DNA from 3 places in the Isoptericola sp. NPDC055063 genome. Region 2 is predicted to be linked to each of the others. Evidence: predicted binding sites of a transcription regulator. Region 2 holds the regulator's gene; each other region holds the start of a gene.
The links. The regulator HrcA, encoded in region 2, represses chaperone genes, less so after heat shock. The targets are predictions, from matches to a motif close to TTNGCACTCGNNNNNNNCGAGTGCNAA.
Positions count from the first base shown of each region.

Region 1: groES (co-chaperone GroES) is a predicted target of HrcA. The motif match lies at 1,997-2,023, and genes of this name have one in related genera.
Region 3: groL (chaperonin GroEL) is a predicted target of HrcA. The motif match lies at 1,936-1,962, and genes of this name have one in related genera.

Region 1 covers NZ_JBSGUW010000007.1:50,366-53,632, forward strand. Annotated here, with positions in the region: gene ACWF41_RS10040 (MerR family transcriptional regulator) at 1-1,022, opposite strand, end outside; gene ACWF41_RS10045 (WhiB family transcriptional regulator) at 1,226-1,516, shown strand; gene groES (co-chaperone GroES) at 1,574-1,870, opposite strand; gene ACWF41_RS10055 (class I SAM-dependent methyltransferase) at 2,091-3,267, shown strand, end outside.
Region 2 covers NZ_JBSGUW010000015.1:45,372-48,638, reverse strand. Annotated here, with positions in the region: gene ACWF41_RS17755 (ATP-binding protein) at 1-56, opposite strand, end outside; gene ACWF41_RS17750 (hypothetical protein) at 143-343, opposite strand; gene hrcA (heat-inducible transcriptional repressor HrcA) at 588-1,688, shown strand; gene dnaJ (molecular chaperone DnaJ) at 1,760-2,884, shown strand; gene ACWF41_RS17735 (16S rRNA (uracil(1498)-N(3))-methyltransferase) at 2,886-3,267, shown strand, end outside.
Region 3 covers NZ_JBSGUW010000009.1:165,719-168,985, reverse strand. Annotated here, with positions in the region: gene ACWF41_RS12845 (uracil-DNA glycosylase) at 1-80, opposite strand, end outside; gene ACWF41_RS12840 (DUF3263 domain-containing protein) at 304-657, shown strand; gene ACWF41_RS12835 (LytR C-terminal domain-containing protein) at 751-1,416, shown strand; gene ACWF41_RS12830 (cold-shock protein) at 1,554-1,757, shown strand; gene groL (chaperonin GroEL) at 2,118-3,267, shown strand, end outside.

The sequences.
Region 1 (3,267 bases), on a different contig from region 2:
AGGCTGACGATGATCGGCAGCTCCGCGAACCCCTCGTGCACGGCGTGCACGAGGTCGAGGTCCGGGCGCCGCTGCGACGTGGCGAGCACGAGGGCGGCGGGCCGCACCATCGTCACGAGCTCGAGCGAGCGGTGCGTGCTGGCCGGGCCGGTGACGATCCGCGCGGTCGCGCCCTTCGCGGTCAGCGCGGCGGCGAGGGCGTGCGCCGACAACGGCACCACCTCGTCGGGCGCGGCGAAGATGAGGACGATCTTGCGCATCCGGCTCGGGTGGTTGGCCGGCGGCGCGCCCCCGGCGACCATGGCCCGCTCGAACGCCTCGGTGAAGTCGCGCAGCGCACGCAGGGCGGCGGTCGCGAGCACCACCTCCGGCACGGCGCCCGGTCCGGCGAGCACCGTCCGCTGGGCGACCCGCTGCCACGCGGGCTCGGCGATCTCCGTCCACCATGCCGCGGGGTCGCCCTGCGCCGGGATGGCCAGGATCTCGTCGCAGGCCTGCTGGTCGTACGCGAGGGCGGCGTCGACGACGGCGGACACCCGGCCGGAAGCGCTCCCACCCGGGACGTGGCTGCTGGCCGCAGGGCTTCCTTCGCCGCCGCCGGGCAGGGCCCTCAGGTGCGCGCGTCCCGGCCGCGGCGGCTCGTCGCCGGCCGCTGGCGCGGGCCGCTCGCCCGCACCCTCCGAGGAGTCCTGGCCATCCTCGCCGGACGCCGAGGACGCGGCCTGCTCCGTCGCCTCCTCCAGCTCCTGGACGCCGGCCTCGAGCGCGGCCCGCGCGGCGTCGACCGGCGCGACCCCCTCCAGGGTGAGCCGGCGCATGACGAGCAGCCGCGCCACGTCCTCGGGCGTGTAGCGACGGTGCGAGCCTGCGGTGCGGGCGGACGGGCCGAGCCCGTAGCGGCGGTCCCACGTGCGCAGGGTGGCGGGGGCCACCCCGAGGCGCCTGGCGACCGCGGCGACGGCGAGGCCAGGGCTCGACGCGCGAGACCCGCCCCCGTGAGGGGCGGGCCGGGATGAGGTCATGGCGTCGATTCTGCCGAGAGGATCGGAGGGTCGCCACCGCGCCACCGGGCGCGCCGCGGAACATCTCGTCGACGCAGGTCAAAGCAGTTCAGAACCCGGTCGAACCCGTTCAGCGCGCACCGGAAAGTTGAACACTGAATCATCGAACCCGGTCACAAAACCGGACCTTGAACAACTTCTGCACAACTTGTAGGTTGTTCGCCATGACGGAGATCTCGAGGCTTCCCGGTCCGGTGATGGAGCTGTGGGAGTGGCAGTACCAGGGCTCCTGCCGCGACGCGGACGACACGCTGTTCTTCCACCCCGAGGGTGAGCGCGGCTCGACGCGTCGACGCCGCGCCGAGGCGGCCAAGGCGATCTGCCGCTCGTGCCCCGTGATGATGCAGTGCCGCGAGCAGTCGCTCCGGGTCCGCGAGCCCTACGGGGTGTGGGGCGGCCTCAGCGAGGACGAGCGGTCCGCGATCCTCGCCGGCGGAGCACGCAAGACCGGTTGAGCAAAGCACGAAGGCCTCGCACCGACGACGGTGCGAGGCCTTCTGCGTTCGGCGTCGTCAGGCGACGACGACCGCGAGGATGTCACGGGCCGACAGGACGAGGTAGTCCTCGCCGGCGTACTTGACCTCGGTGCCGCCGTACTTGCTGTAGATGACCTTGTCACCGACCTTGACGTCGACGGGGACGCGGTTGCCCTTGTCGTCGAAGCGACCCTCGCCCACGGCCAGGACCTCGCCCTCCTGGGGCTTCTCCTTGGCGGTGTCCGGGATGACCAGGCCGGAAGCGGTCGTGGTCTCGGCCTCGATGGCCTTGACGACGATCCGGTCCTCGAGCGGCTTGATGGGGACCGACACGTCGGACCTCCTTGATTCGCGATGCGTGGATGGACTTGCTGATTGACCAGGTCGCGTCCGAGGGCCGGCCGTCGTCGCGGGTGCCGGCACAGCCTTGCGGTCGCTGACGACAAATCTAGGCAGGCGTTAGCACTCTGACAAGTCGAGTGCCAGCAGTTCGCCGAGGGCGTCACGCCCGGGCCGCGCCCGAGAGCCCCGGCGCGCCTGAGACGATGGCCCGATGGACGCCGCCTCCGTGAGCAAGCTGCTGAGCCCGGACGGGTGGGCGCTGCTCAACTCGCTCCCCCCGTACGACGAGAAGCAGGCCATGACGCTCGCGACGCGGCTGCGGGCCGACGGGGTCGACCCCGACCTCGCCGCCGCCGCGCTCACCCAGTCGCGGCTGCGCGCCAAGGCCCGCGCCAAGCTCGGCGACTTCGCGGACGGGATGCTCTTCACGCCCGACGGCGTCGAGCAGGCGACCCGCCTCGTGGTGGCCGCCCTGCACGCCCGGCGCTACCTCGCGGCCGGCGTCACGAAGGTCGCCGACCTCACCAGCGGGATCGGCGCCGACGCGCTCGCGTTCGCGGGCGTGGGCCTGCGGGTGCTCGCCACGGACGTCGACGAGATGACGGCCGCGCTCGCCACCGTGAACCTGCGCCACTTCCCCGAGGCGGAGGTGCGGCACGCCGACGGGCTCGCGCTCGACCTCGCCGCCGAGGGCGTGGACGGCGTGTACGCCGACCCGGCCCGGCGCACGCGTGGCGGGCGCCGCGTCTTCGACCCCGCCGCCTACGCGCCCCCGCTCGACGCCGTCTGGGCGCTGCGCGACCAGGTCCCCGCCCTCGGGATCAAGGTCGGGCCCGGCATCCCGCACCAGGGGCTCCCGGAGGACGCGGAGACGCAGTGGGTGTCCGTGGACGGGGACGTCGTCGAGGCGGGCCTGTGGTTCGGCCCGCTCGCCCCGGCCGGGCCGGGCCGCTCCGCCCTCGTGCTCACGACGCGCGACGGCGCGACGGCGTCCCGCACCCTGCGCACCGACGGCGACGGCTCGGACCTCGTTCCCGACGTCGGGCCCGCCGGCGCCTACCTGTACGAGCCTGACGGCGCCGTGATCCGGGCCGGGCTCGTGGCGCACGCCGCCGCGGAGCTCGGCGGGCGCCTGCTCGACCGGACCATCGCGTACGTCACGACCGACCAGCCCGCGGCGCCGCAGGCCGCCGGGGTCGCACCCCTCGCCACCGGCTACCGGGTGCTCGACCTCATGCCGTTCAACCTGAAGCGCCTCAAGGCGTACCTGCGCGAGCGCGGCGTCGGGCGCCTCACGATCAAGAAGCGGGGCACCGCCGTGACGCCGGAGCAGCTGCGCGCCCAGCTCTCGCCGAAGGGCGACGCGGAGGCGACGCTCGTGCTCACGC
Region 2 (3,267 bases):
CGGGATCCAGTGGTGGGGTGCGGCCCGAGGGCCGACCCGGTCGAGGTGGCGGGCACCTCGTCATCGTGCCAGGCCGGCGCGCTGTCCGCCGGGGTCGCACCGACCGGCGAGACGTGCTCCTCGCCGGGTGCCACGGCCGCGGTCACAGCGTCCAGGACCGGCTCGTGCCCGCCGTCAGGAGGCCCCACACGCGGCGGTCGGCCCGGCGGCGGGCGGCCACACGGCCGCGGCCGCGGCGGTCGCCGCCCGTCAGGGCCTCCCGACGCTCGACGTCCCGCAGGAGCGTCTGCTCGGCCTCCGCCTCGCGGAGACGGAACTCGTCGTAGTACAGGAACTCGTTCATCACGGATCTCCTTCGCCCGAAGCCCCGGTGGCTGCCGGTGGTTCCACCCTCGGCTCCTGAGGTACGGCGGCGGATCGGTCAGGTGCCGCATCTTCGCGGCGGGGGGTACCTCAGACGCCGCCGTAGGTACCTCAGACGGCGGCCGGGGCGTGCCGGGCGGGTCGCCCGCGGACCTGTCGTGACCCCGCGTAGGATGGCACTCGGGATACGAGAGTGCTAAGCGTGCGCGAGGCGAGGGAGGACCGTGAGCGAGGAACGTCGGCTGGCCGTGCTGCGCGCGATCGTGGAGGACTACGTCCACACGCGCGAGCCGGTGGGGTCGCGCGTGCTCACGGAGCGGCACGGCCTCGGCGTCTCGCCCGCCACCATCCGCAACGACATGGCCGCGCTCGAGGAGGCCGGGTACATCGCCCAGCCGCACACCTCGGCCGGCCGCATCCCCACCGACAAGGGGTACCGGCTCTTCGTCGACCGCCTCGCGGAGGTGCGCCCCCTGACCAGCCCCCAGCGGCGGGCCATCGAGACGTTCCTGTCCGAGGCGATCGACATGGACGACGTGCTCGGCCGCGCCGGGCGCCTCATCGCCCAGCTCACGGGGCAGGTCGCCGTGGTCCAGTACCCGTCCCTGCGCGTGTCCGGGCTGCGGCACCTGGAGCTCGTCCCCGTCGGGGGCGCGCGCCTGCTGGTCGTCGTGATCACGGACACCGGCCGCGTGGAGCAGCGCTTCCTCGACGTCGGCGCGGGGCCGGGGGCCGAGCCCGCCGTCGTCGCGGTGGACTCGCCCGCCGGGCCGGCTCCCGACCCGGGGGCCCTCGACGAGGGCACGCTCGGCGAGCTGCGCGGCCGCCTCAACGCGGCCGCCGCGGGGCGGCGCCTCACGGACCTGCCGGAGGCGTTCGCGCGCGTGGTGGCAGGGCTGGACGCCGAGCTGGCCCCGCTGGCCCGCGGGATCGCGGACCTGGTGGTCGACACGCTCGGCGCGCAGCGCGAGGACCGCATCGTCCTCGCCGGCACCGCCAACCTCGCCCGCGCCGAGATGCGCTTCGAGCAGGGCCTCAGCCCGGTGCTCGAGGCCCTCGAGGAGCAGGTGGTGCTGCTCGGGCTCCTCACCGAGCTGGCCACCGAGCCCGCCCCGGGGTCCGGCCCCGGGGTCGGCATCCGCATCGGCCACGAGAACCGCCTCGACGGCCTCACCGAGACCTCCGTCGTCGCCTCCGGCTACGGCAGCGACGGCGACACGGTGGCCATCCTGGGGTCCATCGGCCCCACCCGGATGGACTACCCGGGCACGATCGCCTCGGTGCGCGCCGTCGCCCGCTACCTGTCCCGGGTGCTGCCCAGCTGACGGCCCCCGGCGAACCCTGACCCACACGACCTGACCGTGCACGTCACCGACACGTCACCGAAGAGAGACCTGTGACCGACTACTACGAGATCCTGGGCGTCCCCCGCGACGCCTCGGCCGAGCAGATCAAGAAGGCGTACCGCAAGCTCGCCCGCGAGCTGCACCCCGACGTCGCCGGCGAGGCCGGCGAGGATCGCTTCAAGGACGTCGCCCGCGCCTACGAGGTGCTGTCCAACCCGGACAAGCGCCAGCAGTACGACATGGGCGTGGACCCGAGCTCGCCGTCGGGTGGCGCGGGCGCCGGCTTCGGCAACGGGTTCGGCTTCCAGGACATCTTCGAGACGTTCTTCGGCGGCGGCGGCCAGCCCGCCGGGCCCGTGCCCCGCGCCCGCCGCGGCCAGGACGCCCTCGTGCGCATGGACATCGACCTCGCCGAGGCCGCGTTCGGCGCCAAGCGCGAGCTGCAGGTGGACACCGCGGTCGTGTGCGGCACCTGCGGCGGCAACGGCTGCCGCCCCGGCACCGACCTCAAGACCTGCGACGTCTGCCAGGGCCGCGGCAACGTGCAGCGCGTGGCGCGCTCCTTCCTCGGCCAGGTCATGACGACCGCGCCCTGCGCCGCCTGCCAGGGCTTCGGCACCGTGATCCCCGAGCCGTGCGCCGACTGCTCCGGCGAGGGGCGCGTGCGCTCGCGCCGCACCCTCACGGTCAACGTGCCGGCCGGCGTCGACACGGGCACGCGCATCAAGCTGACCTCGCAGGGCGAGGTCGGCCCCGGCGGCGGCCCCGCCGGCGACCTGTACGTCGAGATCCGCGAGAAGCCGCACGACACGTTCGTGCGCCGCGGCGACGACCTGCACTGCACCCTGCAGGTGCCGATGACGGCGGCCGCGCTCGGCACCGTCCTCGACCTGGAGACCCTCGACGGCCAGCAGGAGATCGACCTGCGCCCGGGCACCCAGCCGGGGCAGGTCGTGACGCTCAAGGGCCTCGGCGTCGGCCACCTGCACGCGGGCGGGCGCGGCGACCTCAACGTGCACGTCGAGGTCCAGGTGCCCTCCGGCCTGGACGAGGAGCAGACGGAGCTGCTGCGCTCGCTGGCCGCGCTGCGCGGCGAGGAGCGCCCCGAGCCGCGGCTGACCGCGGCGCACCCGGGCGTCTTCTCGCGGCTGCGGGACAAGCTGAGCGGCCGCTGACGTGAGCGCCCCCGTCTTCCTCGCCGACGGCGGCGCGCTCGGCGCGCTGTCCGCGGGCGACGTCTACGTGCTCGACGGCGCGGAGGGGCGGCACGCGGGCGTCGTGCAGCGCCGGGGTCCGGGGGAGCGGATGGACGTCGTCGACGGCGCGGGCACGCGGCTGCGCTGCGTGGTCGACGCCGTCGAGGGCGGCGAGGTGCGACTGCGCGTCGACGAGGTGGTCGCGGAGCCCGCGCCCGCCGTCATGCTCACGCTGGTGCAGGCGCTCGCCAAGGGCGACCGGGACGAGCTGGCCGTGGAGGCCGCCGTCGAGGTCGGGGTCGACGCCGTGGTGCCGTGGCAGGCCGACCGGTCCGTCGTCGTGTGGCGCGGGCAGCGGGCCG
Region 3 (3,267 bases), on a different contig from region 2:
ACCTCGGCCCGCAGGAAGTCGCCCATGGCGTGGATCTGCGGCTCGACGTCGGCCAGCGCCGCCGCCCAGTCGGGGGCCATGACCTGGTCGAGCGGCGGCCGCTGCTGCGTCGTCGTGCCGGGGCTGCTCGTCGTCGGGGTGTCCACGCGGCGACGCTAGCGCACCCCGCGCTGACCGCTCCCGCCCGGGGCTGTCAGGGTCAGGCGCACGTTGCGATGGTCCTGGTCCTGACAGGTCGCGGGTTCGCGGCGCGCGGGGCGACGTCGTCGGGTCAGGGGCGGGGACGCGCCATACTGGGACGCCATGAGCGAGATCCTGGTCCAGGAGGTCCAACCGGACCCGGAGGCGTCACCCGCGACGGCGGCCGGGTCCTCCACGACCTCCGCCACGACGTCGGCCGAGGGCGACCTCACCGACCGCGACCGCGAGATCCTCGCCTTCGAGCGGCAGTGGTGGAAGTACGCCGGGGCGAAGGAGCAGGCGGTGCGCGAGCTCTTCGGGCTGTCCGCCACGCGCTACTACCAGGTGCTGAACGCCCTCATCGACTCGCCCGCCGCCCTCGCGCACGACCCGATGCTCGTCAAGCGGCTGCGGCGCATGCGCTCCACGCGCCAGCGCGCCCGCTCGGCGCGGCGCCTCTCCGACGGCCAGGGCTGACGACGCGCCGCTCGACTCGGTGGCGTCGCAGGCCAGGGGATTGCTGAGAACACTCTGAACGGCGGGGCGGCCGGAACGGCTACCCTGTCCGCCGTGAGCAAGAGCCATTACTCCTACCCGCCCGACGAGTTCGACGTCCGCGGGCCCGAGGGCACTCCGGTCGGTGTGCATCGCGAGCCGCGCAGCGGGTGGAGCTCGGTGTGGCCGTTCCTGCTGGTCGCCGTGATCTTCGCCGGCATCGCCGTCGGCGTCGTGTCGTTCCTGTCCGACGGCGGCCCCAAGACCCCGCCCGCGGCGGAGCAGAGCGCCGGGGCCGGTGCCGAGGAGCCGAAGGCGAGCGAGTCGAAGGACGCCGGGAGCGAGGAGCCCCCCGCCGACGACGCGAGCGAGGACCCCGCCTCGGAGGACCCCGCGGACGGCGAGTCCGACGCGGCCACCGAGCTGCCGGGCGACCCGGCGGCGGCGAACCTCGCGGCCACGATGCTCGTGTTCAACGACGGCGCCGGCGACGGGCAGGCCGCTGCGGGGCAGAGCGCCCTCACCGCCAAGGGCTTCACCGACGTCGGCGCGGCGGACGTCCCGGACACGTTGGCCGGGCAGTACACCGAGAGCACGGTGCTGTACGGCGCGGACCGCGCGGACACCGCCAGCGCGGTCGCCGAGGCGCTCGGCGTCGACCCGGCGAACGTGCAGCAGTCGGACGAGGTCTCCGCGAGCCCCGAGGCCGTGTGGGTGGTGCTCAAGACCCCCGTCGGCTGACGGCGCCGTCCGGAATGTCGGCATCTCGGATGTCGACATTCCGGACATCGGTGCTTCCCTTGTCTCGGCCGCCGCTACTAGGCTCCCGTTCACCGCGGGGTGCCTGCCCTGCGGCCGAGCAGCACAAGGAGAAGGACATGGCCCAGGGCACCGTCAAGTGGTTCAACTCGGAGAAGGGGTACGGGTTCATCACCCCGACCGCAGGCGGGCAGGACCTGTTCGTCCACTACAGCGCCATCCAGACCGACGGCTACCGCAGCCTGGACGAGGGTCAGAGCGTCGAGTTCGAGGTCGGGCAGGGGCAGAAGGGCCCGCAGGCCGAGCAGGTCCGCCCGCTCTGACCTCGCGGGCAGGCCGGCGCGGCGGACGCCCGCGCAGGTCGCCGCACGAAAGGCCGGCGCCACCGACCGCAGGGACGCGGACGAGGCGCCGGCCTTCGTCGTGCCGGAGGGTTGCACGCCCGGTTGCACGCCCTCGGCGAACGTCTTGCACTCGCCACCCGAGAGTGCCAATAATGGGTTAGCACTCTCGGTCGTCGAGTGACAGCCGCCCCCTCGGGCGGCCTTCTCTCAGGCCGCGGGTGAAGCATTCGGGTCGTTCGGTGAGACCCTCCGCGCGTGCGTGACCTGAACGCCGCGGGGTGGGTCGTCCGTCGCGGGCGCCGTCCGGCCAACTCAGCCACCAGCGGAGGATCAGTCCCCATGGCCAAGATCATCGCGTTCGACGAGGAAGCTCGTCGGAGCATGGAGCGCGGGCTCAACCAGCTCGCCGACACCGTGAAGGTCACGCTCGGCCCCAAGGGTCGCAACGTCGTCCTGGACAAGAAGTGGGGCGCCCCCACGATCACCAACGACGGTGTCTCCATCGCCAAGGAGATCGAGCTCGACGACCCGTACGAGAAGATCGGCGCGGAGCTCGTCAAGGAGGTCGCCAAGAAGACCGACGACGTCGCGGGTGACGGCACCACCACCGCCACCGTGCTCGCCCAGGCGCTCGTGCGCGAGGGCCTGCGCGTCGTCGCCGCCGGCGCCAACCCGATCGCCGTCAAGCGCGGCATCGAGAAGGCCGTCGAGGCCGTCACCGAGCAGCTGCTCAACGCCGCGGTCGAGATCGAGACCAAGGACCAGATCGCCGCCACGGCCGCCATCTCGGCCGGCGACGCCTCCATCGGCGAACTCATCGCCGAGGCCCTCGACAAGGTGGGCAAGGAGGGCGTGATCACGGTCGAGGAGTCGAACACGTTCGGCCTCGAGCTCGAGCTCACCGAGGGCATGCGCTTCGACAAGGGCTTCCTCGCCCGCTACTTCGAGACGGACCCGGAGCGCCAGGAGGCCGTCCTCGAGGACCCGTACGTCCTGATCGTCGAGTCGAAGATCTCGAACGTCAAGGACATGCTGCCGGTGCTCGACCAGGTCATGAAGGCCGGTCGCTCGCTGCTCATCATCGCCGAGGACGTCGAGGGCGAGGCCCTGGCCACCCTCGTGCTGAACAAGATCCGCGGCACCTTCAAGTCCGTCGCCGTCAAGGCCCCGGGCTTCGGCGACCGCCGCAAGGCCATGCTGCAGGACATCGCGATCCTCACCGGCGGCCAGGTCATCACCGAGACCGTCGGCCTCAAGCTGGAGAACGCGACCCTCGACCTGCTGGGCCAGGCGCGCAAGGTCGTCGTCACCAAGGACGAGACCACGATCGTCGAGGGTGCGGGCGACGCCGAGCTCATCTCGGGCCGCGTCAACCAGATCCGCTCCGAGATCGAGAAGTCGGACTCCGACTACGACCGCGAGAAGCTCCAGGAGCGCCTCGCCAAGCTGGCCGGCGGCGTGGCCGTCATCAAGGCCGGCGCGGCCACCG